Linked DNA regions of Adhaeribacter radiodurans. Each later gene encodes a partner of the first gene's protein in a complex. Links are inferred from orthologs where the notes say so. Each region holds a gene or a part of one and is shown on either strand. Other genes may lie near its edges. The genes, in order: tsaE and tsaD.

Region 1 (17,519 bases):
CTGTTATTCGTATCCAATCGGCTAATGGTAATATCCTGCATAGAGGTAACTACAAAAAAGGAGAGGCAATTAGTATTACTAAGTTACCACGTGGTTTGTATTATGTGATCAATGAAAATAGTAAATCTGCTATTAAATTAATAGTTAATTAAATGGAAAAAGCCACTAATTTTTTTATTATAATCTTATACAAATTTACCTCAATCGATTAATGCTGAAACATTGATTTTTAAGGTATTGCTAACTGATACTAAGTAAAGAGCCGTTATGAGATATCAAAATTAAAGTTAATTAGCTTATAACGGCTCTTTATGCTAACTTTTTAAGCAAAACATTAAATTCAAAAATCGAATTTAAACCTATAACTTTCTATCTACTTCGGGAAATGAAATTCTGTAATATCTAATGTTTCGTCGCAGAACTGGTATTCGTGTGCAATGTTGGAACATACTACTACTAAGCGGCCTGCCTGATTCTGGCTCACATGATCCAGGTACCAGTTAATACCTGCCTGGTCTAAATTTGTAGTAGGCTCATCGAGGAGCAGGAGAGGAGCGTCGGTATAAATGGCCAAGCCTAACTTAAGCCGCTGTTTCATGCCCGACGAAAAATCTTTCACGAATTTATAGCGGGCTTTTTCCAGGTACATTCGCTCAATTAGCTGTTGGGGCGTAAGATCGCGTAGTGGTTTAAAGCGGGTATGAAAGTGTATTAGCTCAATTAAAGTTAATTCTTCCACCAGCTCCAGGTAAGGCGCCGAAAAAGAAAGATAGCGGTAAACTTCTTCTACCGGTACTTTTTTTGAATGCACATGGTACTCAATTAAACCCTCGCTGGGAACCAGGTTACCCGATAAAGTATTGATAAAAGTTGATTTACCAGAGCCGTTGTAGCCTAAAATGGCGTAAGCCTTATCCGATTCAAATTCGTAATTTAAATGGCGAAAAATCCAATCGTAATTGTAGCGTTTACCGAGCTTGGTAAGCTTAATCTGCATCTTTTGATAAATAACCCCGGATTACTCCCCGCTCCGACGTCCGGAAGAAATTAACAATTTCGTCGCGTTCGTCGCTGGGTAGCATTTCCAATTCAATTTTATCTAAGGCTTTGCTGTGATTTAAGCCACTTAAAAACAAGGTCCGGTATATTTCCTGAATTTCGTTGATTTTTTCGTTGGAGAAACCCCGGCGGCGTAAACCAATAGAGTTCACTCCGGCATAGGTAAGCGGCTCCCGAGCAGCCTTCACAAAGGGCGGCACATCTTTGCGCACCAACGAACCTCCGCCAATCATAGCGTGGGCACCAATTTTTACGAATTGCTGTACAGCGGTAGTACCTCCAATTATCGCGTAATCCTGAATTTCGATGTGACCGGCCAATTGCACAGAATTTACCACAATCACATTATTAGCAATAATGCAGTCGTGGGCAATGTGCACGTAGGCCATAATTAAGCAATTATTGCCAATATTGGTGGTGTTTTTATCCATTGCCGTGCCCCGGTTAATGGTTACGCACTCCCGGATTACGCTATTATCACCAATATAAACCGTACTGGCCTCACCTTTGTATTTTAAATCTTGAGGTGCCGCCGAAATAACGCAGCCAGGATACAACTTGCAGTTTTTACCAATGCGGGCTCCTTCCATAATGGTTACATTAGGGCCTACCCACGTGCCTTCGCCGATTTCGACATTCTTATAAATGGTAGAAAAAGGCTCGACTACTACATTCTGGGCAATTTTGGCTTCCGGATGAATATAGGCTAAAGGTTGATTCATTCTTTCTTTTAAATTAAAAATTATGAATTAAAAATTAGAAATTATCTGTGCCGGGAGATTCAATGGAAATGTTTTCCAGCAATTTTGTTCGGAATTAGTAAATCAAAAAGAATGCTAAAGGCACTTTTAAAATTTCTAATTCATAATTTCTAATTCATAATAACTATACGCCCTCTTTCCGGACAATGCTAGCCGACATTTCGGCTTCCATAACTACTTTGCCGTTTACAAAAGCTTTTCCTTCCATTTTAGCAATACCACGCTTAATGGGGGCCAATAACCAGCACTTAAAAATGATAGTATCGCCCGGAATAACTTTACGACGGAAACGACACTTATCAACGCCCAAGAAATAAGTCCAGTAATTTTCCGGATCAGGTACGGTGCTGAGTACCAATATTCCTCCGGTTTGAGCCATTGATTCTATTTGGTAAACGCCCGGATAAACCGGATTAGCCGGAAAATGCCCCTGAAACTGCATCTCGTTCATGGTAACGTTTTTTACCCCAATTACGGTGCTTTCATCAAGGTAAATAATTTTATCAATCAGCACAAAAGGGAAACGATGCGGCAGGGTTTGGGTAATTTTATTAATATCCATAACCGGCTCCTTAGTAGGATCGTAAACCGGTACATTTTGGATAGCAACTTCCTGCATTTGTTTTTTAATCTTTTTAGCAAAGGCTACGTTGGCTGCGTGACCAGGCCGGGCAGCTAATATCTGGCCTTTTAAAGGTCGGCCAACTAAAGCTAAATCGCCAATTAGATCTAGTAATTTATGACGGGCCGGTTCATTTTTGTAACGCAGTTCTACGTTATTTAAAATGCCTTCTTTTTTTACCGCCACTTTGGGTTTATTTAACAAAGTAGCTAAGTTGCTCAATTCTTCTTCCGTAACAACCCGGTCTACTACTACTATAGCATTGGCTAAATCGCCGCCCTTAATTAAATTTTGCTTGTACAAAGCTTCTAACTCATGCAAAAAGCAAAAAGTACGACTAGAGGCAATCTGATCGCGAAACTGATCAATGGCGGTAATGGAGGCGTGCTGACTACCTAAAACCGGTGAATTGTAATCCACCATAACGGTAACCCGATAATCATTTAAAGGTAGAGCCGCTAATTCTACCTCGCGCTCACTATCTTTATAATGAATACCTTGCGGAATCTCAAAAAAATTGCGCAGAGCATTTTGTTCTTCCAGACCTACTTCTTCTAAGGCATTAATAAATTCAATAGAAGAGCCATCCATAATAGGTGGTTCCGGTCCGTCTAACTGAATCAGAATATTATCAACCTGCAACCCTACCATGGCGGCCAGGGTATGTTCTACCGTATTAATGCGGGCACCATTTTGCTCGATGGTGGTACCCCGCGATAAATCAACAACATTATCTACGTCGGCTGCAACAATCGGCTGGCCGGGTAAGTCGATGCGCTGAAATTTATAGCCATGATTTACCGGCGCGGGTAAAAAAGTCATGTTGGCTACTACGCCAGTATGCAAGCCTATGCCCGATACTGTTACCGGCGCTTTAATGGTATGTTGTTTATCGTTCATTTACTAAGTACGCGGAACGTTTTAGGTGATACGTTTTACGTTATGTTTTATTAGCTATTTAATTTTTCCTCAGGTTATTAAGGGTGTAAGGTAATAGCTTAAAGTGCATTTACCGGCAACAGGCAAAATTAAATTTTTTCTTTTAATTCGTTCAGTTGTTTTTCCAACTCCGGCAAGCGCCGCAATACGGCTAATGCCCGTAGGTTTTGCTTGTAATCAAAAGCCGGCGATCCCTGAATAATGGTACCTTCTTCTTTTACCGATTTAGAAACGCCTGATTGCGCACCTACCGTGGTTTTATTCGCTAATGAAATATGGCCCACAATACCTACTTGTCCAGCCAATACGCAATTATCGCCAATTTTAGCAGAGCCGGAGATTCCGGTTTGGGCCGCAATAACCGTATGGCGACCTACCTCTACGTTATGAGCCAGCATTACCAGATTATCTATTTTGGTACCTTCCCGGATAATGGTAGAGCCCATGGTAGCGCAATCAATCGTAGTATTCGCTCCTACATTTACGTTATCTTCTAAAATAACATTACCTAGTTGCGGAATGTCGCGGTAAGTGCCGTCTTTTTGCAAGGCAAAACCAAAACCCGGACTACCAATTACCACCCCCGCATGAATAATACAATTGTTACCAATAACGGTATCGGCGTAAATTTTGGCACCGGCAAAAATTATGGTACTATCGCCAATAACCACGTTATCGCCAATGTAAGCCTGCGGGTAAATGCGTACATTTTTCCCAATTTGGCAATTGTGGCCAATATACGAGAAAGCACCCCGGTAATGCGCTTCGCCGATAGTTACATTTTCCCCCATAAAACTAGGTTCTTCTACCCCTTGCAGTAAACGCCCTTTGGCTTTCTGGTATTCTTCCAGCAAGCGCGTGAAACTCAGATACGGATCTTCTACCCGGATCAGGGATGCTGCAGTAGGCTGCTTTAAAACCAGGGAATGGGCTACAATTACCGCTGTGGCCTGAGTAGTGTATAAATAGTGCTCGTATTTAAGATTAGATAAAAAAGCCAGGGAACCTTCCCGGGCTTCTTCAATTTTCTCTAGTTTGTAAACGGAAGCTGCTGCATTGCCTTCTACTGTTCCTCCTAATAACTCAGCTATTTGTCCGATGGTGAATTTCATGCGCCAAAATTAATAAAGAATTTAATTAAAGTGCGATTTCTTTGGGGTAGCAAAGGTAATATTGTTGTGAAATCTCTAATAAAGATTCCTTAAATAAGCAGAAACAATTATTTAATTTCTCTATTTTAAGAAAGAGGGCTGGTATATTTTGGAGTTAATACAGTAAAAAAGAAAGGTGCAAAAATAAATAAAGCTTCATTTACGATGCAATTAAGGAACATAAATCTTGTTTTCTGAAAGAAGAAAGAAAGCACGTTTAGGCCAGGTGAAACAAAGCCAGCATTTAAAAACCCCTTTCGGGGCAAGGTAATCTGGTTGTAAAATTTAAAAATTGCTTGCTATTTTAAAGTAAATTACGCCAGCCAAACTATTATTATATTTGAGTTACATGCTACGATTTCTAACTTTTACGGCGCTTTTTGCTATTTTAGTATTCACCAACGGCTGTTCCGAAGATGATGCTCCTCAAGTTGACTGTCCCAATCCTTCTTATATCAATGGTTTAATTCAGCAAGTAGAGGCTATTGAAACCGAAGTAAGTACTTTGCAAGCCCAATTGCCAAATGCCCAGGGAGCTGATAGAGATGCTATTAACGTTCAGATTAAAGGTGCCACCAACCGGCAAGATACTATTTTAAAAGAGCTAAGTAACTATCGCCATTGTTTGTGATAGTTTGTAACTTATATAGCAATCTTAAATGCGTTGGGTTAAACGTAGTAAATAACCGGGTAAAAATAAATTAGATAAATATGTCCTTCCGAAAGAATCTTTAGTTACGCAGTAAGATAGTTTCCTCCAGAAGAACCCTTAAGGAAGGTGCGGATTTACTTTAATCTTATTCTATTCTTTTACTTATTTCTAATTATTAAAAGTATTTTCCCTTATCAATACTTAAACACCCATAATTAATGCGTTATCTCCTTCGGGTAACATACAAAATATTTTTCCACGGTAGTACTTAGGGCATGAATATTCGGTAAATCGGAGGCATCGGCTACATCCACTACGTGGCCGAGTTTGGTTAGCACATCAATGGATTTGCCGTGACCTTCGTAGGCGTTATTACTTATTTTACCTGATATCATTAGGTAAGGTACTTCAAACTCATTTACTTTAAATTTTTCCTGAATTAATTCGTTAATCCCTAATAACATATCTTCATCGAAGGGGCTACTCGAAATAAGTATTTTAAATAATTTTCGTTCGAGTAAGCTGGTAGCTAAAAAAGATAATATTTTGTCGGAATGCGCGCACCAGGTTTTTATACCTTGCCAGATATCGTAATCGTCGAGAGCGGTAAATTTTTGCAGAATGGTATTTTCTGCTTCAAAATCGGCCAAGATAATGTTTTCTGCCAAAAAAAAAGTAAGTGCTGCACTAGCCGGAACATCAACCCCCGACTGATGCAGGAACCGGGCCCGCTGCACCAGTTTAATGAGCATGTGTTCGGCACTTAATACCGTTTTGTGTAAATACACCTGCCAGTACATGAGCCGTCGGCTTACCAGAAAGTTCTCTATGGAATAAATAGCTTTTTCTTCTACTACCAGGCGATCTTCGGCTACGTTTAGCATTTTAATAATGCGTTCAGCCCCAATTTTACCTTCTAATACCCCGGTGTAAAAAGAATCCCGGTTTAAATAATCGAGCCGATCCACGTCGAGTTGACTTGAAACTAACTGGTGAAAAAAGCGCCGGGGATACGTATTCGTAAATATTTTAATGGCCAAACTCAATCTTCCGCCAAACACCTCGTTTAACTGATGCATGATGTGTACCGAAAGTTGTTCGTGCGACACATTTTTAAAAATAGAAGTTTCTAAGGCGTGCGAAAACGGACCGTGACCTACATCGTGCAGTAAGATGGCTATTAGCGATGCTTCGCATTCTTTCTCAGAAATTTCGTTATTTTTGCTGCTTAATGTTTGTAACGCATTGTTCATGAGGTGCATGGCTCCGAGCGCGTGATGGAAACGGGTATGCAGCGCACCCGGGTAAACAAAGTCTGTTAAGCCTAGTTGTTTTATTCGCCGCAGTCGCTGAAAATAAGGATGCTCAATAATATCGAATAAAAGATCCGACGGAACCGTAATAAATCCGTATACAGGGTCGTTAAAAATTTTTTTCTTATTCAATTGATAATCGGGTTGGCAGTTGTTTATTAGCGATTATGGATAGGAAACTCTCTAAAGTATCCGCGCTACTTTTTAGAAATAGTAACTGTTTACTATTTTTCCTTGTTACTATAAATATAAAAGATTACAAGCGCATGCAATTAACTATATTGCCGCAAGCGCTACTAACCAGTTAAAAGCACGATTTGTTTTAAAAATAAAACTATGCAAAGATATAATATTTTATGGGCCGATGACGAAATAGACTTACTGAAGCCACATATTCTTTTCTTGGAAGATAAAGGCTACGATATTACGCCGGTACCCAGCGGCGCAGATGCCATTGAGAAATGTTCGGAAAATAATTACGATGTTGTTTTTTTAGATGAGAACATGCCCGGAATTTCCGGTCTCGAAACACTTTCGGAAATTAAAGCCTTAAAGCCCACCATACCTGTGGTAATGATTACCAAAAGTGAGGAAGAACACATTATGGAGGAGGCAATCGGAGCAAAAATTGCCGACTACCTTATTAAACCTCTCAACCCGAACCAGATTTTACTTTCGGTTAAAAAAATACTCGACAACAAACGGCTGGTTTCGGAAAAAACCAATAGCAGCTACCAACGCGATTTCCGCACTTTAGGCATGGCCTTCGGCGAACGCTTAAGCCACGAAGAATGGGCCGAAAATTACAAAAAACTGGTACGCTGGGAGCTCGAAATTGACGAAACTGAAGGCAAAAGCATGGCCGATGTAATTAGCATGCAGAAAGACGAGGCCAATTCCAACTTCGCCAAGTTCGTAATGGATAATTACGAAGAATGGATAAACAACGAAGCCGATGAACGCCCGCTCATGTCGCACGAAATATTTAAAGAGCGCGTTTTCCCGATGCTGAAAGAAAGCTCGCAAAACGTGTATTTTGTGCTGATTGATAATTTGCGCTATGACCAATGGAAAGTGCTGGAGCCGATTATCGCGGATTACTTTACCGTAGATAACGAGGAAATGTATTATTCTATTTTACCTACCACTACGGCCTACGCCCGTAACGCTATTTTTGCCGGCATGATGCCTTCCGAAATCCAGAAGAAATATCCTAACTTATGGGTTAACGACGATGATGAAGAAGGCAAAAACTTACAGGAACCGCAATTTTTAGAAATTTTATTTCAGCAGAACCGTATCCAGGACAAGTTTAGTTACAACAAAATCACAAATATTCAGGCAGGTAAAGATTTAGTAAGTAAATTTAGTAACCTGGATAAAAACAAGCTCAACGTAATCGTATATAATTTCGTGGATATGCTGTCGCATGCCCGCACCGATAGCACCATGGTGCGCGAACTGGCCCCCGACGAATCGGCTTACCGCTCGCTTACTCGCTCTTGGTTTTTGCACTCGCCTTTGTTCGAAACGTTAAAATTAATTGCCGAGAAAAAAGGAAAATTAATAATTACCACCGACCACGGTACCATTCGCTGCAAGCGGCCCTTTAAAATAATAGGCGACCGGAATACGAATACCAATTTGCGTTATAAGCACGGTAAGAATCTGGGTTTTACCGAAAAAGATGTGTATGTGGTACGCAAGCCGGAACGTATATTTTTACCCAAAGAAAATATTTCTACGGCTTACGTGTTTGCCTTAGAAGATTACTTTTTTGCTTACCCCAACAATTTTAATTACTACGTAAACTATTATAAAGATACTTTCCAGCACGGCGGCGTGTCGCTGGAAGAAGTAGTTATACCTTTTGTGACCCTGACGCCCAAAAATGCTTAGTACAGAACCGGATGAGTACGTGTTGAACGTAGCATCTAAAGAAGATTTACCCTGGGCGGTAGCCGAGCTAATTCGGTTTGCCGCCGATCAGAAGATTTGGTTATTTGAAGGGGATATGGCCGCCGGCAAAACTACGTTTATTAAAGCTATTTGTGCTGCCAAAGGGGTAACAGATGCTGTTAGCAGCCCAACGTATAGTTTAGTAAACGAGTACGAAACAGCAGAGCAGGAACGATTATATCATTTCGATTTTTACCGCATTAACAACGAAGAAGAAGCTTTAGATATGGGCGTGCTGGATTATTTCGATTCCGGGAACTTATGTTTAATCGAATGGCCTTCTAAAATAAAATCTTTATTGCCCACGACGTATTTGCTCGTAAATTTGGAAGTTGGTGCCGGAGAGGCGCGTATTATTACGTTGAAACAGTAATCTTATTATGACGGAACATATTCCTTCGGGCTTTGAAGCAATAAACGCCGCTAGTCGGGCGCTCTATCCGAAAGAATCGATGCTGGCGGTTGAAACCAAGCGCAAGCGGTTATTCATTGGCTTACCTAAAGAAACTTCGTTGCAGGAAAATCGCTTGGGGCTTACCCCCGAAGCGGTCAGGCAGTTAACGGATCAGGGTCACGAAATTTGGGTGGAAAGCGGGGCCGGGAGCCCTTCTAAATATTCCGACCATGAGTTCTCCGAAGCGGGAGCCCGGGTGGTTTACGCCACCACCGAAATCTACGAAGCCGATATTATTCTTAAAATTGCTCCGCCTACTTACGAAGAGATTGAATCTTTCCGGCCCGGCCAAACCTTAATATCGGCTCTGCAACAAGGGAACCTTACCGCCGAATACATTAATGCCTTGTGCCGCAAAAAAATTAATGCTATTGCCTTTGAATTTTTAAAAGATAAATCGGATACCCGGCCGGTGGTGCGCGCCATGAGTGAGATTGCCGGTAGTACGGTAATGCAGGTAGCCGCCGAATATTTAAGTTCCAGCAACGATGGCAAAGGTATTATTTTAGGAGGAATTACCGGCGTGCCTCCTACCCAGGTAGTTATTTTAGGGGCAGGCACCGTGGCCGAATTTGCTACCCGGGCCGCTCTGGGCTTGGGAGCCGAAGTAAAAGTTTTTGACGATCATATTTATAAACTGCGGCGGTTAAAACAAAATATTGCAGCTCAGTTATTTACTTCAACCCTGGACGGAGCCATCCTGAATAATGCTTTGAAACAGGCTGATGTGGTTATTGGGGCTTTTTCGGTGAAAGAAGGTCGGCCCTCCCTTATTATCAGCGAGTCTATTGTGTCGCAGATGAATCCGGGCTCTATTATTATTGATGTGTGTATTGACCAGGGCGGTTGTTTTGAAACTTCGGAATTGACTACGCACAGTCGGCCCGTTTTCCGGAAATACGATATAATTCATTATTGCGTACCTAATATTGCTTCGCGGGTTCCCCGCACCGCTACTAATGCATTAAGCAATATTTTTACTCCAATTTTTATTGAAATATCTAAATACGGCGGCGTAAATGAAACTCTTTTTACTCACGAATATTACCGCAGTGGCGTATATATTTACAAAGGCAGCCTTACTAACCAAATGATTGCCAAGAAATTTAATATGCGTTACAAAGAACTCAGCTTAATGATTGCCGTCCGGAATTAAAAGTAAAATAGAAGCTAAAGGTTACAAGAACATTTACTTACGGGCACCCGTTTTAACCTGATACTTCTTGCAAAATTAATAGTTTAAAATCAAAAAGATGGGTGCCGTAATTGTTAGTGCGAACCGCAGTGCCGGAATGGTAGCTACGGTTAAGATGGGAAATGAGTCAATGGTAATTGATGAATCGGGAGTAGCGACGGGAGAGTATACCGGTCCCGGCCCGATGGATTACATAATGAGTGCTCTGGGATCGTGTACGGTAATTACGCTGCAAATGTACGCGCAACGCAAAAACTGGCCCTTAGAGCGAGCCGAAGTTACTTTGGAACAACGAACCATATCGAACCTGGAAAGCACTTTTGAAGCTGGTAATAAACGCACGGTAATTAGTAAAACATTACAATTAATTGGAGATCTTACCCCAGATCAGATCAACCGACTCAAAGATATTTCTTCCCGTTGCCCCGTTCAAAAAACCTTAGAAGCCGGAATACTTATACAAACTACTTTGGTGTAAAAACTTGCTGAGCTCTTCAAGCTGGTTATAAAAAATAAAAAATTCAGGTTAAACCTAACGCAAAATCCCTATCTGTTATAAAGAGGAGTTTCCGACGGGTTCAACCTGAATTTTCTAGGAACTATAAGTAGTTTAAAACCAAGAACAGCTTATTACAACTTAGCTGTTTTAGATTTACCTGCTACTAATTTTATGTCCATTACAAAAATATCATCAATAATCTTGTCGGCGGCAGTACCCAACATGCTCGAGCGGAATTTAATATCGTGTTTAATACGGTCTACTTCTACTTTAGCACTAGCCTCGGCATTTGCACCATCCACTTTTACGGTAGCTGGAAAAGTAATCGGATTGGTAATACCTTTAATAGTTAGGTCACCGGTAATGGTATAGTTAGCCTCACCGGCTTTGGCACCAGCAATTGGGGCTGCTTTGGTAATTTTAAAAGTAGAGGTAGGATTCTTCTCCACCGAGAAAAAGTCCTCGGATTTTAAATGGCCGGTTAACTTTTTGTTAAATTCTTCATTGGTAATATCCAGGTCGGTAATAGTAGTCATGTCCATTACAAAGTTACCGCCTACCAATTTTTTACCGTTTACTTGCAAGCTGCCTTTTGTCAATTTAACGGTGCCGGTGTGTTGGCCACCTACTTTTTTAGCGGTCCAGTTAATGGTGCTAGCAGCCGGGTCGGCGTCCAGGGTGGTTACAGCTACAGCTTTAGTAGTTGCTTTTTTTACCGGATTACGGGGAGTGCTGTTAACCGTAACACTGCCAATAAGTAAAGCAAAAGCCAGAACAGAGGTAGAAATTTTAATTGTTCTCATAAGTTGTAATTAATTGAAGTGAAGAAAGATTTGGTTTATTTGAAAGTAGCGCTAGTAAATTAATTGATATTTAAGAAATTATTGCAATTTAATTGTAAATGCATTTAAAAATTTATGCGGTTAGTACAAAAGTAAAACCAGCATTCATCTTGTCTTCTGTTGGTTTAATATTCATTAAAAGCACTTTGTTGTAAATACCATCGCGGCGGTTTTGCGGTTCGTCGGGAAAGTACAGTTGCGTGGTTAAAATAGGTTTGCCGGGAGCTTGTACTTTCACGTGAATATGCCGCGTGCGACCCGGATATAAACCGGGTACAATCGTCTCTAACCGGAAATTACCTTTACTATCGGTGTATTGATGGCCGCGTAGCCGGAAACCAGTATTATCGTAATTGCCGGCATCATCGGCGTGCCACCAATCGAGTAAAACTTTTGCCATTGGATGGCAATTGGTATTCACTACTTGTCCGGTTAAAATAAGTTTGGTGCCCGCCACACCTGCCTCTATTAAATTTTTTCGTTCCGGCGATTCAGGTTTAAAATAAGGCCCTTCGGTTTGCGCAGGAGTAGGCTCGTCGTGGTCGTCGCATGCTGGAGTAGGAGTTAACTTTACTGGCTTAGTCTTAGGAATGAGTGCCCATAAACCAAGTAACGGTAGAGGAGACAGAAAAGCCAGAAATTTACGCCTGTTGGTTTTCATCTTATTACGCTTTTAACTTTCATGCTACTTACGCTCCTTAAATTAACTAAATATAAGTAGTTGCTGCCGAAAAATTTCTATTGTAACCTTTTCTTATTCAATGAAATTGATTTAGTAAACTATTAATCCTTATTCCGGATTATTCGCTCTTCATTGTATCTCAGATTTATTTTAATGCTAAAATCGGGTAAAATCCAACTACCAGCCTTTAAGTCCGGTGCTATCAGGTCGGTTACTTATTAGCCTTTTAGTAGTTAGATTTCCCGATTTAGTATTAAAAACAATATTTCATCTGTAGTAGAAGCTTTTACAATAGTCCTTAACAGTTCAGCCGCAGTTATATATTAAATTCTATCAATAGGTTATCTTTTAATTATTTACTTTTTTTAGGTCTGCTGATTACCATCATCTGAGTCGTCGCCTTTTGGTACCCTGAAACTGTATTTTAGAATTCCGGATGAACCTAAAACTTTGTATCCTCTATACTTTAGTAAGTTGAACTTGGAAAATGAGACGGCCGCCGGTGTTTAAACCTGAATTACGTATGCTACTATATTTTCCTGTTAAGCCGGTAGTTTGTCCTTATAAGAAAAAATAGAGCACATCTTGCGTTTCGCTAATTCCCGATTTCTGAAACAAAGCAACAAAGGGAGAAGCACATTAAAAAAAAGAATAGATAGAAAGCCAAAGAATACCGACTAATGGTTAAAAGTGGTCTATGAAATTAGTTTAATGTCCGACGATTACTGATTGCAGCTAATTGATAGACAAATATTTCCTGCTGGTCGGTGTGATTGGGGAAATGGTCGAAGATTGCAGATTTATACTATTGTAATCCTTACCTTTAATTTTGGTGTTGTCTTTTAAATTCCTAAAAACTGATAAATGGCTTCTTTAATCCGCCGAAATATTTCCGTTTTAATCCAAGTTTTAGTTTGGGGTTTAGTTGCTTTTCTGGTGCTTTTATTTCAACCACTTACCTCGGAGGTAAAGCTTCCCGTACAATTCTGGATAAAGCAAGCCATCTTGCTAGGGGCATGGCTGGGGGCTTTTTATTTAAATGCCCAGGTATGGGTACCCCGGCTTTTACTACCTAATAAAATAAGTTGGTTTGTAGTAGCCGCTCTAGGCACAGCCATTGGGGTAGTAATTCTTATTTATTTAGTAGAAATAGGATTGAACTTGCCGGAACGTATGCACCAGGCCTTTCATCAGGGCAGCGTTCGCAGAGGTGGCAAAGGCCCTTTGTTTTATTCGCTTATTGGTGTTTTTATTATCACCTTGGTAGTTCTGGCTATAGGTACCAGCATTACTACCGTGCAAAAATGGCAGAAAGATGCCCAACTCCGGCAATTACTGGAACAGGAAAAAACCAGTACCGAACTATCTTTCTTAAAAGCGCAGATTAATCCGCATTTCTTTTTTAATACGCTCAATAATATTTATGCGCTTACCATGATTAACATCGACTCTTCGCGGCAAGCTTTGCATACCTTGTCGCGGATGATGCGGTACGTGCTTTACGAAACTACCAGCGGCACCACCTTGCTCAGCAAAGAACTCGGGTTTATTCAGGATTATATTCAATTAATGCAGTTACGCTTAACGGAGAATGTAAAAGTTACTTTTTATAAACCTAACCCAGTAACCGAAGTGATGATTGCCCCCATGTTATTATTGCCTTTCGTAGAAAATGCGTTTAAACACGGCGTTAGTACTATTTTGCCGTGTCACATTCAAATTAAGGTAGAGCAGCACGGCCCGAATCTGCACGTGAACGTAACCAATACCATTGTAAACGAGAAAAAACTGGTACTGGAAGAAAGCAGTGGCATTGGCCTGGTAAATACCCGCCGGCGTTTAGATTTGCTTTATTCGGGCAACTACCAGCTAACGGCCGGCGAAAATACCCCGGAAAACGAATACCAGGTACATTTAACTATAAACCTATCCTGATGCTTACTTGTATTGCCGTGGATGATGAACCATTGGCCTTAGGCCTGGTTTGCGCTTTTATTGAACAAACGCCTTTTCTGAAATTAGTAGGCCGGTACTCCAGTGCCATTGAAGCCTTGCGGGGCCTGCACGAGCAACCCGTAGATGTTTTATTCCTGGACATTCAAATGCCCGATTTGACGGGTATTGAACTGGCCCGGGTATTAGATAAAGGTAAGCCAGGAAAAAATCCACGCGTTATTTTTACTACCGCTTTTAATCAATTTGCCCTGGAGAGTTACCGTGTAGATGCCTTGGATTATTTAGTAAAGCCATTTAATTACGAAGAATTCTTGCGGACTGCCACTAAAGCCAAAGCGTATTTTGATTTAATTCAAGTTCCAGTTAACCCGGTTGCAGCTCCTGCTCCCGAAGAAGAATACCTTTTCTTAAAAATAGAATACCAATTAGTGCGCATTGCTTTTAAAGATATTTTGTACATCGAAGGATTAAAAGATTACGTGAAAGTGCACCTGCTAAGTGAAGCAAAACCGGTGCTCTCTCTTACCAGCCTCAAAGCCTTAGAAGAAAAACTACCCCCCCGGCGGTTTATGCGGATTCATCGTTCTTTTATTGTAGCCTTAGAAAAAATTAAAGCTATTACCCGCAATACCGTACAAATAGGGGAAACTACCATTGCAGTAAGCGATCAGTACAAAGAAAATTTTAATCAATTTTTAAATCGGTGGATGTGAGAAGCAGGAATTTTTACTTCTATTCCGTTGAGTCTTTTAAGTCTCAAAAGAGCGGTTCAAACTAGATATCACCGCAGCCTGGAGACTTGAAAAGACGAAACGGAATAATCTGATTAATCATTCTTTACTTTTTTTGCAAGTGATTTTTTTAAATCCGAAATACTTTTTATTCCTAAAGTAGCCGCTTGTTTTCGGCGCATCATTAAAGCGTAGGCATTGTTAAACCCGATAGGCAGGAGCCAGGTAAGTTTATACTGCTTTTGAAATTCATCTTTCACGAACTGATACACTTTTTCTTTACTGGTACCGAGTTGATTAATTTGGGTGGGAGTGGGCTGCAGAATAACGAGTAAACCGGTACCTGTATATTCGGGGTATAAATCAATTTGGTTATTGGTTAAAGCGTCGAAGCAAATTTTAGTACCGCCTAACCCGGTTTTGGTTTCTACCCGGTAGTCGGAGTAGCCTTGCAGCAACTGGCTGTACATACTGGTTAAAATATACTGTTCTCCAAAAATTTTCGAGCCTATTCGTATGGTGCTGCCTGTTCCGCGGCGAGCCGGACGCCATAATTTTTTTTGCTGCAGAAAGTTTCGGGCTACTGTTTCCGGGCTTTGCTTTAAATAATCAACCTGATAATTAAGCTCGGTCATAATAGAGTCATTTATCTGACCAACCAGTAAATTTAAGATTTTAGCTAATTCGGGAAACTGTTGTAAAGCTTCGTTCCTTACAATTGGGGCGGCATAATACGGCGGAAAAATATGCTTGTCATCTTCCAATATTACTAAATCAAAAGCTTTTAAACGCCCATCCGTGGAGTAGCCACTGATAACGTCCAGTTCTTTTTCGTAGGCCGCCTGGTACATTACCGCATCGCTAATTACTACATTCCGGATATTTAACTGGTAAATATTCTGCAAACCTAAAAAGCCATCTTGCCTGCCCATAAACTCGGGCGTAAAACCAGCCAGCAACTTGGTGCCGAAAGCAGGCGGAACAAGGTAAAAAGTAGCCAGTACCAATAAAGCCAAGGGTAATAGCCATACGGCCCGTTTCATTGTCCGGAGATTTAGCTTTTGCAGCCTACTTAATATGAAATCGAACAATAAAGCTAAACAAGCAGCGGGTATGGCTCCGGCCAGAATCATATTAGAATTATTAAGTGCAATGCCGCCAAAAATAAATTCGCCCAATCCACCGGCGGCAATGTAAGCGGCTAAAGTAGCTACTCCCACATTAATAACCGTAGCCGTTCGGATACCGGCCAGAATAACCGGCAAAGCTAGAGGTAATTCTACTTGCCTTAAAATTTGGCTTTTGGTCATTCCCATACCTTTGGCGGCATCTTTTACCACGACATCTACCGAGGTAATTCCCGTAAAGGTATTCCGGATAATGGGCAGTAAGGCGTACAAAAATAAAGCAGCAATCGCTGGTTTCGCTCCGATACCCAAAATCGGAATCAGAAAACCCAATAAAGCAATGCTCGGGATAGTTTGTAAAATACCTGCCACGCCCAGAATGGTACCGGCTAATTTTTTCTTTTCGGAAATTAGTATTCCCAGTGGTAAACCAATGCTAACGGCTAACAGCAACGATAAAAAAGTAAGTCCGGTATGCGTAAGGCATTGCTCCAGTATTTTACCGGATTGCTCCTGCATAAAGCCAAGTAAAGTAGAAGATTCAGCAGCCATTAGTTTTTTCGGAAATTTTGCAGCGCTTGAAATACCTGGTTTATTGCCGGAGTAGCACGAGCAGGTAATTCTTTGCCAGCCAACGGTTCTGAAATGGGGGAGCTATCTGGTGGTAATAAAGCAGCAATAGCTTCCCAAATACTTAAAGAGGCGGGTAAGTTTCTAAATTCATTGGTGGGCGAAAAGCCAATATCGGCAAGGGTTAAGGTTTTTAGTTCTAGCGGTAGTTGTTGTTCTTTTAAAAAGGAGCGCACAAAGTCACTTTTTGGCTGAAATAATAATTCTTTGGGGGCACCAATCTGTTCTATGCGGCCTTGGTGCATCAGGCAAATGCGGTCGCCGAGTTCAAAAGCTTCGGTAATGTCGTGGGTTACCATAATAACGGTTTTGCGTTTTAACTCGTCGAGGTGTAAGAACTCCTGTCGAATGTGGGTGCGGGTAATGGGGTCGAGGGCACCAAAAGGCTCGTCCAGGAGTAGAACCGGCGGATCGGCCATTAAGGCCCGGGCCAATCCTACGCGTTGCTGCTGGCCGCCGCTGAGTTGATCGGGGTAAAGCAATAGGTAATCTTCCGAAAGATGCAGTTTATGTAACAGTTCCCGCGCCCGTTCCTTTATGCGGCTGGTTTCCCATTTTAATAGCCGGGGTACAATGGCCATATTTTCAGCAATGGTATAATGCGGAAACAAGCCGGTATGCTGCAGCACGTAACCCATCCGGCGGCGCAATTGCTCCGGAGGTAGCTCGTTAATAGGCTGATTGTTAAAATAAATAGTACCCGCTGAGGGTTCCTCTAACTTATTCAGCATGCGTAGGGTAGTGGTTTTACCGCAACCGCTGGTACCCAGCAAAACAAGGGTTTCGCCTTCTGCTACCGAAAATGAAACATTATCAACGGCCTGTATGGATCCAAAATTTTTAGATACCTGGTTTACCTCAATCATTACGGACATATAAGGCGGTTAGTACCTACGCAAAAAAGCAAACATTACCCGGAAATGCTAACTCTGAATTAAAAATTAGAA
Region 2 (12,446 bases), 3.1 Mb from region 1 along the record:
AATAAACCTAACCTTAAAAGATGATAAATAGATTAGGATTTATTTAAGTTTTTTGAAAGTGACTAAACTTTATAGGTGTTGAGCGTTCTTGTCCTTGTAAAATCGGTAAAACACCCTTAAATATTAAGGTGCTTTGCCCATAATTTCACTAAAAAGCATTATTTGGGCTAACTCTTATATCTAAATTAAAAAGCAATATTTTTCTAAGTTTATAAGGCGAGGAGTTTGCTTTTTTAGACCTAAGAACAAGGCAATAATCAGCTTATAAGAAATTTACAGATTAAATGATTTATTCTTGAGGGTAGAAGTTAAACTAACTTTAAGTTGAGCTTGGTAAAATAGGAGAGAGTTCTAAAAAGATTATGGAAAGGTTAGAGGCCGTGATTTAAGGTGTGTAAGGCAGTTTCTTTATCGCGGTGCAATTGTGAAATTAATTCTTCTAAACTGGCATAGTTTTCTTCATCCCGTATGCGGTCTACGAACAATAAAGTAATTTCCTGACCGTATAAATCTCCTTCAAAGTCAAAAATATTTACTTCTATAGTTTGTTGCGTGCCACCTACAGTAGGGTTGGTACCAATACTCAGCATGCCGCCCCATACTTGTTGCTGTATTTTAACTTTTACCGTGTAAATGCCCTGTTTGGGTATTAGTTTATGCTGATCCGAAACGTCGAGGTTGGCAGTAGGATATCCTAAAGTACGACCCAGTTGCTTACCTTTTACTACCGTACCCCTTAATGAATAAGAACGTCCCAAATAAGTATTGGCAATCTTAACTTCCCCATTCTCCAGGGCAACCCGGATTTTAGTAGAGCTTACCGCCATATGATCAATATCCTGGCGAGGAATTTCTTCTACTTCAAAACCTAATTCGGGAGCATGCTGGCGCAAATATTCAAAACTACCCATACGGTTACGACCGAATCGGTGATCGTAGCCAATAACCAGCTTTTTAGTGTGGATGGTTTTTATTAAAATATCGGTGATAAACTGCTCAGAGTCGAGGCTGGCAAACTCCCGCGTAAACGGAATTATAAGCAAATAATCAATACCAAAAACGGCCAGTTGCTCAATACGCTCTTCAATGGTGGAAAGTAAATGTAGATTTTGCGTTTCGGGATGTAAGACCAGGCGCGGATGAGGCCAATACGTAATAACCACACTTTGCCCGTTGGTTTGCTGGGCAATTTGAATTAAACGCTGTAAAATTTTTTGGTGGCCTATATGCACTCCATCGAAGGTACCACTGGTAACTACTGCCCGGCTTAATTCCGGAAACTCCGAAAGGCTACGAATTACCTGCATGTTGCTCTTGTTGGTACTTGCGAATAGCCTGGATGTCAGCTATCGTGAGGGCTTGTTCTAAACTGTACTCTCCAATGCGGGTACGAATTAATTGGGATAAGTGCGCGCCACACCCTAATTGCTGACCAAAGTCCCGGGCCAGGCTGCGAATGTACGTGCCTTTAGAGCAAACTACCCGAAAATGTACCAGGGGTAGTTCTAATTTAGTAATTTCAAAAGCGTAGATGTGAATGGGCTTGGCTTTAATTTCTGCTTCTTCGCCCCGGCGCGCCAGGGTATAAGCCCGTTCCCCATTAATTTTTACGGCCGAGAACAAAGGCGGTACCTGATTGATTTGCCCAACAAAAGTAGCTGCTGCTGCCCTTATATCTTGTTCGGTGAGTTGTTGGTAATCGCAAACCTGGTCTACTTCGGTTTCTAAGTCAAAAGAAGGGGTGGTTTTACCAATAGTAAAATGGCCGGTATATTCTTTCTCCTGCGCTTGAATTTCTTCTATCTTTTTGGTGTATTTTCCGGTGCATAAAATTAATAAGCCGGAAGCTAAAGGATCTAAAGTACCGGCGTGACCGATTTTTTTTACCCGGAGCAGATTCCGTACTTTTTTCACCACATCAAAAGAAGTCCAGTGCAGTGGTTTGTCTAATAAAAGAATTTCGCCTGTTTCAAAATCATATTCCCGCATGCTATACACTCAAATCCATTCCAAAAAATAAAAATACCAGCAGCAATACGCCTACAATAATGCGGTAAATGCCAAAAAACTTAAACCCGTATTTCGTTAAAAAATTAATAAAAAACTTAATGGCAAACATTGCCACCACAAAAGCTACCAGGTTACCTACTAAGATAATCTGTAAGTCGTGGGCCGATAACTGGTTCAGACTTGCCTGAATTTTGGTAGTATTCATTTTAAGAATATCGTCTTTAATATCCAGGTGTAAAAAATCAGTGATAAACTTATAACTGGCTGCCGCCAACATGGTAGGAATAGCGAGAAAAAAGGAAAATTCGGCGGCTGCTTTCCGGGAAATGCCTTGCGCCAAACCGCCAATTATAGAAGCCGCCGACCGGGAAACTCCCGGAATCATAGCAAGGCATTGCGCTAATCCAATTACAAAAGCTTGCCTGGTAGAAGGAGTACTGTGCGTCGGATCGTTGTTAAACCATTTATCTACGAATAGTAAAACTATACCGCCTAACACCAGGGAAATAGCAACTGTAACTACACTCTCCAGCATAGCATCAATTACATCGTTGAGCAACGCACCAATAACTATTGCCGGAATAAATGCAATAAGCAGTTTTTTATAAAAATCGAAGGATTGAAAAAAACGTTTGCGGTAAAGAACAAATACTGATAAGATAGCCCCGAATTGAATATTTACCGTAAACATTTTGGTAAACTCCGAAGTATTAATGCCCATCAAACTTGAAACGATGATCATGTGGCCGGTAGAAGATACGGGTAAAAACTCAGTGAGGCCTTCTACAATAGCCAGAATAATTGCGTGCCAGAAACTCATTTATGCTTTTTTACGGTCTTTCACCATAATAGCAAAAAACTCAATAATAAATCCGATTACTAAAATGATGGGACCTAAAGTAATGCCCAAAAATCCTTCGCCGTAAGGTTCAGTATCCAAGGTCATGATAATAAATCCAATAGCTAAAACTACTAAACCCACAATCAATAAAAGGTAATTCTTTCTGCCGAAGGCAAACTCATTTTTATTTTCCATACTATTTAGACGCAAGCTATTAGCTATTAGACATTAGATTTTTGTGGTTATATTTTAGTAGAATAAACTTTAGTTTAATTTAAAAAAATAGTAATTGGGTCTAGAAATTAAGGTCTGGTATCTAGCATCTGAAAATTAATAAAGTTCATCCAAGGATAAATGCATGTATTTCCGAACGGCCCGAAAGGAGCTGATAAACCCAATTACCATGCCCAGAATCACCAGCAAAACCGCCAGAATAATTAATTGGGTTTCGTCGCGCAGTAAATAAAGCTCATTAATCTGGTAATAGGCATAACTTAACAAACCAAACAACATACCCGAAGCGAGCAAACCGCTGATAAAACCTTGTAATACAGCCCGGTTCATAAACGGCCGTTGAATAAAACCGGCAGTAGCTCCCACCAATTGCATGCTCCTAATTAAGAATCGTTGCGAAAACATGGCCAGCTTTATGGTATTATTAATTAAAATAACTACCACCAACACCAGAATACCCGCAAAGCTGAGCAGAATAATGCTGATTTTTTTAAGATTTTGATTTATAGAATCAATCAGGCTGGCTACATATTGCACTTCGTATACCCCATCTATTTCCTCTAGTTCGGCTTTTATTTTTTTCAGGTGTTCTGAATCGGCAAAGTCGGGATTGATGTTGATGATATAAGCATCTCGTAAGGGATTATCCCCCAAAAAAGCCATAAAATCTTCGCCGCTTTCTTGAATAAATTCTTTAGCACCTTCTTCTTTCGAAAAGAAACGTACTTGGGGTATTTGGTTTAAATAAGCAATGTATTCTTTTTGCGAAAAGGTGTTTTTAAGGCGGGTCAGTTGCGTTTGCGTTAAATCAAAATCCAGATAAACTTGTACTTCAATACTTTGCTTAACCACATCAGATAATTTACTCGCGTGAATAAGCAAGGTGCTGAATAAGCCAATTACAAAAAGAGCCAGGGTAATGGTAAAAATAACCATGGCGTGCGGGTAACTGCCAAGCTTCTTTTTGCGGGTAGGTTTATTAGGGTGTTTTGCCATAATTCTTTTGCCCCGCAAAATTAAGAATAAATACTTCAGATTTCAACATTTAGCAGTTTCCATTTACCATTTACCATTTACCATTTACCATTTACCATTTACCATTTACCAGGTGCCATTTACCATTTTCCATTTATCATAAATAGGATTCAGTAAAATTTTATTACTATCAGACCATTGTTAATCAGTAGATAAAGATTGAAAAATTGTACTAGGTAATTGGTAAATGGTAATTGGTAAATGGTAAATGGTACCTGCTAAAGCCCTACTCGTTCGTCGGAATCGATAATTATTTTTTCGGTGGCTTTACGATCGCGGCGGCGCATTTTACGGCGGGCAAATAATTCCGAGAAGGTATCAAAGCGCTCGGTGTGTAAAATACTGCCTCGTAAACTACTCACCGAAGTCTGGCCCAGGCTAGTAGAATAGGAGTACGGAGTTATGTTATACTCTAATTTTAAACGAAGTTTTCCGTCAGCCCGCAAATAAACATCCGCCCGCCACGATCCTGGCACTTCGGCTCCAGTTGGGGTGTAGTTCGGGTTACTCGGATTGCTAGCGTAATTATTACTACCTGGTAATCCACCTTCGTGGCTTAGGCGTAATCTGCCTTTAAACAAGGAATAGCTCAACCGAAGTTGTAAATCGTTTATCTGTTGGTTAGAAAAGCCATCCAGCCCTATATCAATTTCTAAATTACTATCTAGTTGGGAGATTAAGTTGCCAAGTTGGTTCGATAGAGCCTGACTCAAGCTGCTGGTTAAGCCCAGGGCATTATCTACTTGAGTACCAACGGTAGCTTGAGCGGTATTACTTGGGTCGGATAAACGTTTTAATATTAGTAAATTAAAGACTTGGCGGTTTAATTCGTCCTGATTGTTGCGGATATCGGCCAGGTAAGCGTTTATCTGGGTTTCTAAGGTGGAGGGAGTATCTTCAAATTCCAGGTTCAACTTAATTTCGGGCGCGAGTAATTTGCCTTCTAAGTCCATAACTGCCGTAACCGGGTACCGGATGTTACTTTGTTCCTGAGTAATACTGGTAGGTAAAACAATTCGTTGGGTGTAAGTAGCGGTAAGGTCCATAATGCCGGCATAAGGGTCGCCATTCCAGGTAATGGTGCCGCCTGGTCTAATATTAAAGCCTTTCCGGATTATATTATACAAGGTAAAATTATAATAGCCCTTCACAATCTCCACTTGGCCATCCATGGTAAATTCGCCGCGGGTATCAATATTTAAATTAATACGACCATTACCCGATCCACGCACAATATCACCGGTTTCTTCATCGAAAATTATTTCTAGTTCTGCATCGTCGGTAATACCTAAGTTAAAATTAAGGTTAATACCAGCTAAATCTACCCGTGGAACATCCACCGTAGAATCAGTCGCTACCGAATCCTTCTGCTTGTGATTAACAAACTGAATATAACTTTGTCGTTTGGCTTCTTGCTGGCCATCCAATGGAATCGACATTTTGGTACCGCCTTCGCTGCGGGCATTTACCGTAATAAATAAATTGGACGGAGTTCCGGTTAAGCTAGCCGTACCTGTGGCAATTGCAGTACCGTAGTAAAGCGAGTTTTCGGCCCGGGTGGTATTTAATACCATAAACTTCCGAAAATCGCCTTTTAAATTTAGTTCCATGTTCTGGAATCCCTGGTGTTGGATAATACCAGCTATAGTGGCCGAGTTATTAAACATATCCCGGACTCTAATATTTCGGAAAGCAATGTCTTTATCGGTAAAGTAAATTCGGTCGCTAAAAGAATAATAGGTATTTAAATAATTTACCCGAAAACGGCCGTTGGTCACAAACGCCGAACCTACGAGAACCGGCCCGTTCAGGCGGCCATTTATTTGTACCCTGCCTTCCATAATCCCCGATAAATCGGAAAATAAGGTTTTTAATAAAGGCTCAACCAGTTTAATGGGTGCTTCGTCCATTACCGCTAAAAGATTAAGCGGGTTATCTTCAGATTGCGGATTGTAATCGCCGGTAACAGATACTACCCGCATATTACTTCTGAAAACTCCTAAATCTACTTTAATCTTATCTTCATTCTTGTCCCAATCGGTGAAACCACTAATTTCACCGATATAAATAGTATCCAGACGCAAGGAGTCGACGGTAAGTTTACTGAGGATAATGGATTTATTAAATAAGTTGGAAGCCGATGCCCGGGCATTTAAAACGCCATAGATTTGCTGATTTAGGAGCGGAACCAAATTTTCGAGCTGAAAGTTTTTTACTTCCATTACTAATTCTTTCTCCGGATGACGCGAAGCCTGCCCGGTTACATTAACACTCTGGTTCCCGTAAAACAATTCCAGGCCGTTTACTTCAATTTCTTTGCCGGCGCCGCCAATCAAAATGCTATTGTTAGGTCGGATGTTCCATTGTTTACCCAAAATGTTAATCTGGGATTGATCTAAAACAATTTGAACTTTATCCGGCGGAAAACTAATATTACCCGTTACGGTAGCTTTATTGCTACTACCCGTTTGCGCTATATTAGTTGAAAAATTAATGGTGCTGTCGTTCCAGATGCCTTCCACAAACAAGTTCTCGGAGGGAGCCGCTGCCGCAAACTGCTGGTTCCGCGAAGAAAAAACTACGCCGGCTAATACCGTTGGACTGGTTTGTAACTTAGAATTATTAATCTCAAAATCGTTATTGTAAAACCGGTATTTACCGTAAATAAGGGTATCTAGATGGCTGTATAAGTTAAAAATAGAGTTGGGACCTTGCCGGAAATTACCTGTAAAAAGAGTGTTCTCTGCCAGGTATAGCTCTGGTACATATGCTTTTAGAAATGGGTTGCCTTTCTTAAAACGGAAGATTAAACCTAATTCATAATCCGGACCGGTATAGGTCTTTTTCTGACGGTAATAAGTTTCAGTAGCCGATTGGTTGCTTTTAAAACTTAAAATATCTTCCCGCACAAACGTAGAAAAATCAGCTATAAACCGGGAAACCTCAAAATTGCCTGTAGCCGAAAAATCCAGAATATTGCTGCTTACATCGATAGAACGTTGGCCATTTGTTCGGGCAGATTTAATGGCAACCGAATCAAAATTAATAATTTCCTGACCGTAAGTAAGGGTTGTGTTTTGGAAAGTAGCCTGTCCCAGTAAATCATCTAAGGTTAAACCGGTAAAGTTTAAATCAGTATTGGTTTGTAGAACAAAGTTCTTGTTTAGAAGCTTCAAAGCCTGCAGGTTGGCCCGGTTTATATTACTAGTTAAGTCAAATGTGGGACTTGCCTGGCTTAAATTAATTGTTCCTTCGGCCGAAAGTTCGACGTTGGGATCGTATATTTTAAGTTTACCGGCTACTAACTTCTGACTTAAGGTGGCATCAATAGTAATGTTCCGGTAGTTATACCCTAATATCCCCACCGATTGAATGGTGGCATCTAAATTTAAACGGGCAGAAGCCAGGTTAAAACCGGTGCCTTTTACTTTGCCATTCATTGTGATAGCTTGTAAGGTTCGCGGATCTCCAATGAATTTGCCTAAAGCAAACTTGTCGGTTTTAAGATAACCCGTGTAGGTAGATAAGTCTGGATTTTTATTTATTTTAAGATTGATATCCGACACTACCTTGCCTAAGGCTGTAGCGAAAGAACCATGCGCTACAAAATCAGAATAAAAACCTAAAAAATCGCCTTCTAACTTTACCGTTCCCAAACGCTCGACCAAGGCATAATTTTTAGCTGGAATAAATTTTTTCAGATCCCGGGCTAGTATTACCGAAGGTTTTAGTTTTATATCCGCAAAGGTTTCTTTATAACGCGGCAAGCCATCGGCACTTAAATTTCCGACAATGTGCGTTTTTTCGCCGTAATAAAGGTCAATGTTTTTAGCGTTAAAACGTTTAACAAAACCTTTGGCTTCGCCGGAAATAAGAATTTTTTCGTTCCAGTCTTTTAATTGCGGCGCAAATATGGCAATATCATCTGAAAATATGGCCGAAGAATCGAGGGCTGTGGTTACCTGAACACTATCGTTAAAAGAAATAAAGTTCCAGAAACGTTTATAATCAAAACGGACATAATGGCGCAGGTTGCTGTTATTTAGGCGTAAATCTAATTCTGCAAATTCCCAAAAGGTGGGCGCGTAAACCATGCGTGCATCTAAATTTTTAAGATTAGCGTTAGATTTATGCTCGTGGGCTTGCAGGTCGGTGATGCGGGTTTGTATGGTATCTCCTAAAAAAGCAATGTCCGATATTTTTACGTTAATGCTATCAATATCCAGGTGCTGGTAATCCATACCAAAAGTAACCGGCTCCCGTTTTTGATTTTCGTAGCGAAAATGGCCGTTTTGAATAGCTAGGGAATTTATTTTAAAATCAAATTTAGCTTTGGCAGTTTTGGTAGTATCAGATTTAATTAATTTTTTTATGGAAGCCAAAAAAACGCTTAAATTCATCGAATCGGCCGTTTTATATCGGATAAATGCGGCATGCGGATCAACTAACTTTAGTTGTTCAATGGTTAATTTACGGTAGTTACTTAAAGAAAATCCGCTTAAACTAGCCTCAGCTTCACCGATATAAAATAATTCTTCTTTCTTCCGATCAAGAACTTTTACTTTTTCCAGTATAACTTTGTTGAAAAACCGAATATCCACTCGTCCAATGGTTACCTGGTGTCCTATTTTAGACGAGAGAAAGGTAGAGGCTTTTTGCACCACGCTGGTTTGAATGGAAGGTTGCCGTAAGGCGAGAATTAAACCAGCTAAAAGTAAAAAAATGAATAAAAACAGGCCGATAACTATTCGGAGAGTAGTTTTAAATACACCAGTCCACTTATTATTTATTTCGTTTTCCAAATGGTTTTGGGTCCTACAATATTAGCAATTGAATCTTCCTGCGACGATACCTCAGCGGCTGTTATCCGCCACGGTAAAGTGGTAGCCAACATAGTAGCCACTCAGGAAGTTCATAAACAGTACGGCGGCGTTGTGCCGGAATTAGCTTCCCGGGCACATCAACAAAATATAATTCCTGTTGTGTCGCAGGCTTTACTTACGGCAAAGATAACAAAAAGTGATTTAGATGCGGTAGCCTTTACCCGTGGTCCGGGTTTATTGGGAGCCTTGCTGGTTGGCTGTTCATTTGCTAAATCATTTGCCTTAGGCTTAAATCTACCTTTGATTGAGGTAAATCACATGCAGGCCCATATTCTGGCCCATTTTATCGATGATCCTAAACCTTCTTTTCCTTTTCTGTGCCTTACGGTAAGTGGTGGCCACACCCAAATTGTATTGGTAAAAGATTACCTGGACATGCAGGTATTAGGCCAAACCACCGACGATGCCGTAGGCGAAGCTTTTGATAAATCGGCTAAACTTCTTGGGTTACCTTATCCGGGAGGCCCGCTCCTGGACCGCACGGCGGCAACTGGGAACCCCGATCGCTTCACTTTCCCCATTGTTAATATGCCGGATTATGATTTTTCGTTTAGCGGCATTAAAACTTCTATTTTGTACTTCCTCCGGGAAAATACAACTCAATATCCAGACTTTATTGCCGAAAATCTGGCGGATATTTGTGCCAGCATTCAAAAAGCATTGATTCAAACCTTACTTTTAAAATTAAAACAAGCCGCAAAAGATACCGGAATCCGGGAGATAGCCATTGCGGGAGGCGTTTCGGCAAATTCGGGTTTGCGAAAGGCTATGATCGAAAGCGCCGCCCGTTATAAGTGGAACGTTTACATCCCCGCTTTTGAGTACTGTACCGATAATGCTGCCATGATTGCGATAACGGCGCACTACAAGTATTTGCAAGGCGACTTTACCACACAATACGCCAGCCCCGAACCTCGTTTAAAACTGTAAAAAGTAAATTTTTTAGCTTTAGACCTTTGCCTTTTAATAGTTAACGGTCGAAATTTCGTTTTCTTAATTCTGTAATATGGGCTACGTGGTGTTGGCCGTGCCACGAATATAAGCCAACAGCGTTACTTAAATTTACTTCGCCTAAGGTGGGGTGTACAAATACTCGCTGCCATTGCTCCGGGGTAAGCGATTCCAGTAGCATTACCCAACGTAAATGCAAAGCTTCCAATAAGAGCAGAGACATATTTACAGGTGCATACTTACCGTCTTCTAGTTCTGCCCAAAGGTGTTCTTCGTAGGTTTTAATAACAGGTTTATCTTCGGTAAGAGCTAACTTAAATCGCGTATAGCTATTAATATGGCTATCTGCTATGTGGTTTACGGTTTGGCGTACTGTCCAACCTCCCGGCCGATAAGGAGTGTCTAATTCTTTCTCGCTTAAATCTTTAACAGCTTTACGCAATTGGGCGGGTAAATGCGTAATATCTTGTATATACTTTTTTAGTTCTTCGATCGGTACGTTTGGTTTCGGCGTGTAAATACCAATGGGGTACCGGAGCGATTCTAAGTTTTTACTTTCCATAAACTTAATTAAACAAGCTGATTGCTGAACAATTAGAGAAAAATCCTTTACAATAGCAATCTTCTTTACGTGTGTTAAGTTATTGGTAAAAGCTAGCCGAAAAATTGCAGTCGAACTAAAAAGGTAGCAACTTTGTATTTTTGATAAATACATTTACAATGATTATTCTGGAGCATACCGTTATCAGCGACGATTTAAAAGACAAGTTTTTTGTCTGTAATTTAGAGAAATGTAAAGGTGCCTGCTGCGTAGAAGGAGATTTAGGCGCACCTTTAGAAGAAGAAGAACTAAAAATTTTAGCTGAAAATTACGAAGTTATTAAACCTTACCTTTCGCTGGAAGGACAAAAAGCTATTGCTGAACAAGGATTATACATTAAAGATTGGGAAGACGATTTTTCTACCACCACTATAGGTAACCGCGAATGTGCCTATGCCATTTACGACGATAATCTAACTTTAAAGTGTGGGATTGAACAAGCTTACCTAGATGGGAAAATAAGTTGGCGAAAGCCCATTTCCTGCCATTTATACCCAATCCGAATTACTAAATACGACGGTTTTGAAGCATTAAACTATGATAAATGGCAGATTTGTAATGCCGCTTGCAGCTTTGGCCAGGATTTGGGTGTTCGTGTCTATCAATTTTTGAAAGAACCTTTAATTCGTAAATACGGCGAAGATTGGTATAATCAATTAGAAGAACTTGTGGCCGGGGAGGAAGAAGCCGTTTAGTAATTAATTTTGCCTGGTTTGAAAAGAAATTTTAAGACGAACAATGTATAAAGTAAAAAGCCCGGTTTAAACCGGGCTTTTTACTTTATAAGCTTAAAGGTATATCAGCTGTAATTATTCTGCTAGTTTACTAAAATCGTAGGTATCCAGGTATTTAGTGGTAAAGTTACCTGTTTTAAAGTTTTCGTCGTCCATCATTTTTAAATGGAAAGGAATAGTTGTTTTTACGCCTTCCACTACAAATTCACTCAACGCCCGCTTCATCTTTACAATAGCCTCTTCACGGGTTTGTGCCGTAACAATTAACTTGGCAATCATCGAATCGTAATTGGGCGGAATGGTGTAACCAGCGTAAACATGCGTATCTACCCGCACGCCATGCCCCCCCGGAATATGAAGAGTGGTAATTTTACCCGGAGCCGGTCTGAAACCATTTATCGGATCTTCGGCGTTAATGCGGCATTCAATGGCGTGCATTTGCGGATAATAATTTTTTCCGGAAATAGGAACTCCGGCAGCTACTTTTATTTGCTCTTTGATTAAATCGTAATTAATTACTTCTTCGGTAATGGGGTGCTCCACCTGTATGCGGGTGTTCATTTCCATGAAGTAAAAATTCTTGTGCTTATCTACCAGAAATTCAATGGTGCCAACGCCTTCGTAACTAATGGCAGATGCTCCTGCTATAGCGGCATTTCCCATTGCTTCCCGAAGCTTCTCATCAATAAAGGGAGAGGGTGTTTCTTCTATTAATTTCTGATGACGTCGCTGAATAGAACAATCACGCTCCGATAGGTGGCATACTTTTCCGAATTGATCGCCTACTAATTGAATTTCAATATGACGCGGCTCTTCTACAAACTTTTCCAGGTACATGCCATCGTCGCCAAAAGCTGCTTTTGCTTCAGTACGCGCGCTGTTCCAGGCTTTTTCAAATTCATCATCGTTATTGATAATCCGCATACCACGCCCACCACCACCGGCAGTAGCTTTAATAATAACCGGATATTTTATTTTATGGGCTAGTTTTATACCTTCTTCTACCGATTTTAACAATCCTTCGGAACCCGGAATGGTAGGAACACCCGCTTTTTTCATGGTAGATTTGGCCGAAGATTTATCGCCCATGGCGTTAATCATGGCTGGCGTTGCGCCAATAAACTTAATCCCATTTTCATGGCAGATGCGCGAAAATT

What was found.
Region 2: the proteins of tsaE (region 1) and tsaD are in contact, whole or in part, in a crystal structure (PDB 6N9A), measured with the Thermotoga maritima proteins. The link is inferred for Adhaeribacter radiodurans from one-to-one orthologs. Residues at the interface, in WP_004082108.1 of Thermotoga maritima: Leu37, Gly38, Lys46, Lys57, Val59, Lys60, Ser61, Thr63, Phe64, Thr65, Leu66, Met67, Val69, Pro71, Tyr82, Arg83, Leu84, Asp86, Asp88, Phe89, Asp93, Ile128, Asp130, Glu131, Arg134; in WP_004082750.1 of Thermotoga maritima: Cys10, Asp11, Arg49, His50, Leu82, Gly84, Gly135, Gly136, Glu154, Thr155, Leu156, Asp157, Asp158, Ser159, Glu162, Asp165, Lys166, Arg169, Leu170, Tyr175, Lys213, Thr214, Leu217, Tyr218, Gln221, Arg222, Asn324.

Annotation. Positions count from the first base shown.
Region 1 is NZ_CP055153.1:4,824,157-4,841,675, reverse strand. What follows is about bases 7,110-10,108. They hold tsaE (tRNA (adenosine(37)-N6)-threonylcarbamoyltransferase complex ATPase subunit type 1 TsaE), read left to right. Parts: upstream 7,110-8,388; coding sequence 8,389-8,829; downstream 8,830-10,108. Other genes in these bases: HUW48_RS19225 (alanine dehydrogenase), read left to right, coding at 8,837-10,066; porX (T9SS response regulator signal transducer PorX), read left to right, coding at 7,110-8,396. In the rest of the region: HUW48_RS19270 (T9SS type A sorting domain-containing protein), read left to right, coding at 1-152; HUW48_RS19265 (ABC transporter ATP-binding protein), read right to left, coding at 374-997; lpxA (acyl-ACP--UDP-N-acetylglucosamine O-acyltransferase), read right to left, coding at 987-1,781; HUW48_RS19255 (bifunctional UDP-3-O-[3-hydroxymyristoyl] N-acetylglucosamine deacetylase/3-hydroxyacyl-ACP dehydratase), read right to left, coding at 1,945-3,342; lpxD (UDP-3-O-(3-hydroxymyristoyl)glucosamine N-acyltransferase), read right to left, coding at 3,471-4,493; HUW48_RS19245 (hypothetical protein), read left to right, coding at 4,882-5,163; HUW48_RS19240 (HD domain-containing protein), read right to left, coding at 5,400-6,629; more of porX, read left to right, coding at 6,834-7,109; HUW48_RS19220 (OsmC family protein), read left to right, coding at 10,164-10,583; HUW48_RS19215 (YceI family protein), read right to left, coding at 10,736-11,407; HUW48_RS19210 (dioxygenase family protein), read right to left, coding at 11,520-12,107; HUW48_RS19205 (sensor histidine kinase), read left to right, coding at 12,993-14,063; HUW48_RS19200 (LytR/AlgR family response regulator transcription factor), read left to right, coding at 14,060-14,797; HUW48_RS19195 (ABC transporter permease/substrate-binding protein), read right to left, coding at 14,911-16,494; HUW48_RS19190 (ABC transporter ATP-binding protein), read right to left, coding at 16,494-17,447. UniProt on the Escherichia coli protein: Required for the formation of a threonylcarbamoyl group on adenosine at position 37 (t(6)A37) in tRNAs that read codons beginning with adenine.
Region 2 is NZ_CP055153.1:1,769,520-1,781,965, forward strand. What follows is about bases 7,929-10,927. They hold tsaD (tRNA (adenosine(37)-N6)-threonylcarbamoyltransferase complex transferase subunit TsaD), read left to right. Parts: upstream 7,929-8,922; coding sequence 8,923-9,933; downstream 9,934-10,927. Other genes in these bases: HUW48_RS07455 (translocation/assembly module TamB domain-containing protein), read right to left, coding at 7,929-8,922; HUW48_RS07465 (YfiT family bacillithiol transferase), read right to left, coding at 9,974-10,516; HUW48_RS07470 (DUF3109 family protein), read left to right, coding at 10,675-10,927. Outside these bases: HUW48_RS07430 (bifunctional riboflavin kinase/FAD synthetase), read right to left, coding at 372-1,307; tRNA pseudouridine(55) synthase TruB, read right to left, coding at 1,291-1,989; HUW48_RS07440 (undecaprenyl-diphosphate phosphatase), read right to left, coding at 1,991-2,830; HUW48_RS07445 (DUF3098 domain-containing protein), read right to left, coding at 2,831-3,046; HUW48_RS07450 (cell division protein FtsX), read right to left, coding at 3,182-4,081; more of HUW48_RS07455, read right to left, coding at 4,339-7,928; more of HUW48_RS07470, read left to right, coding at 10,928-11,250; accC (acetyl-CoA carboxylase biotin carboxylase subunit), read right to left, coding at 11,365-12,446.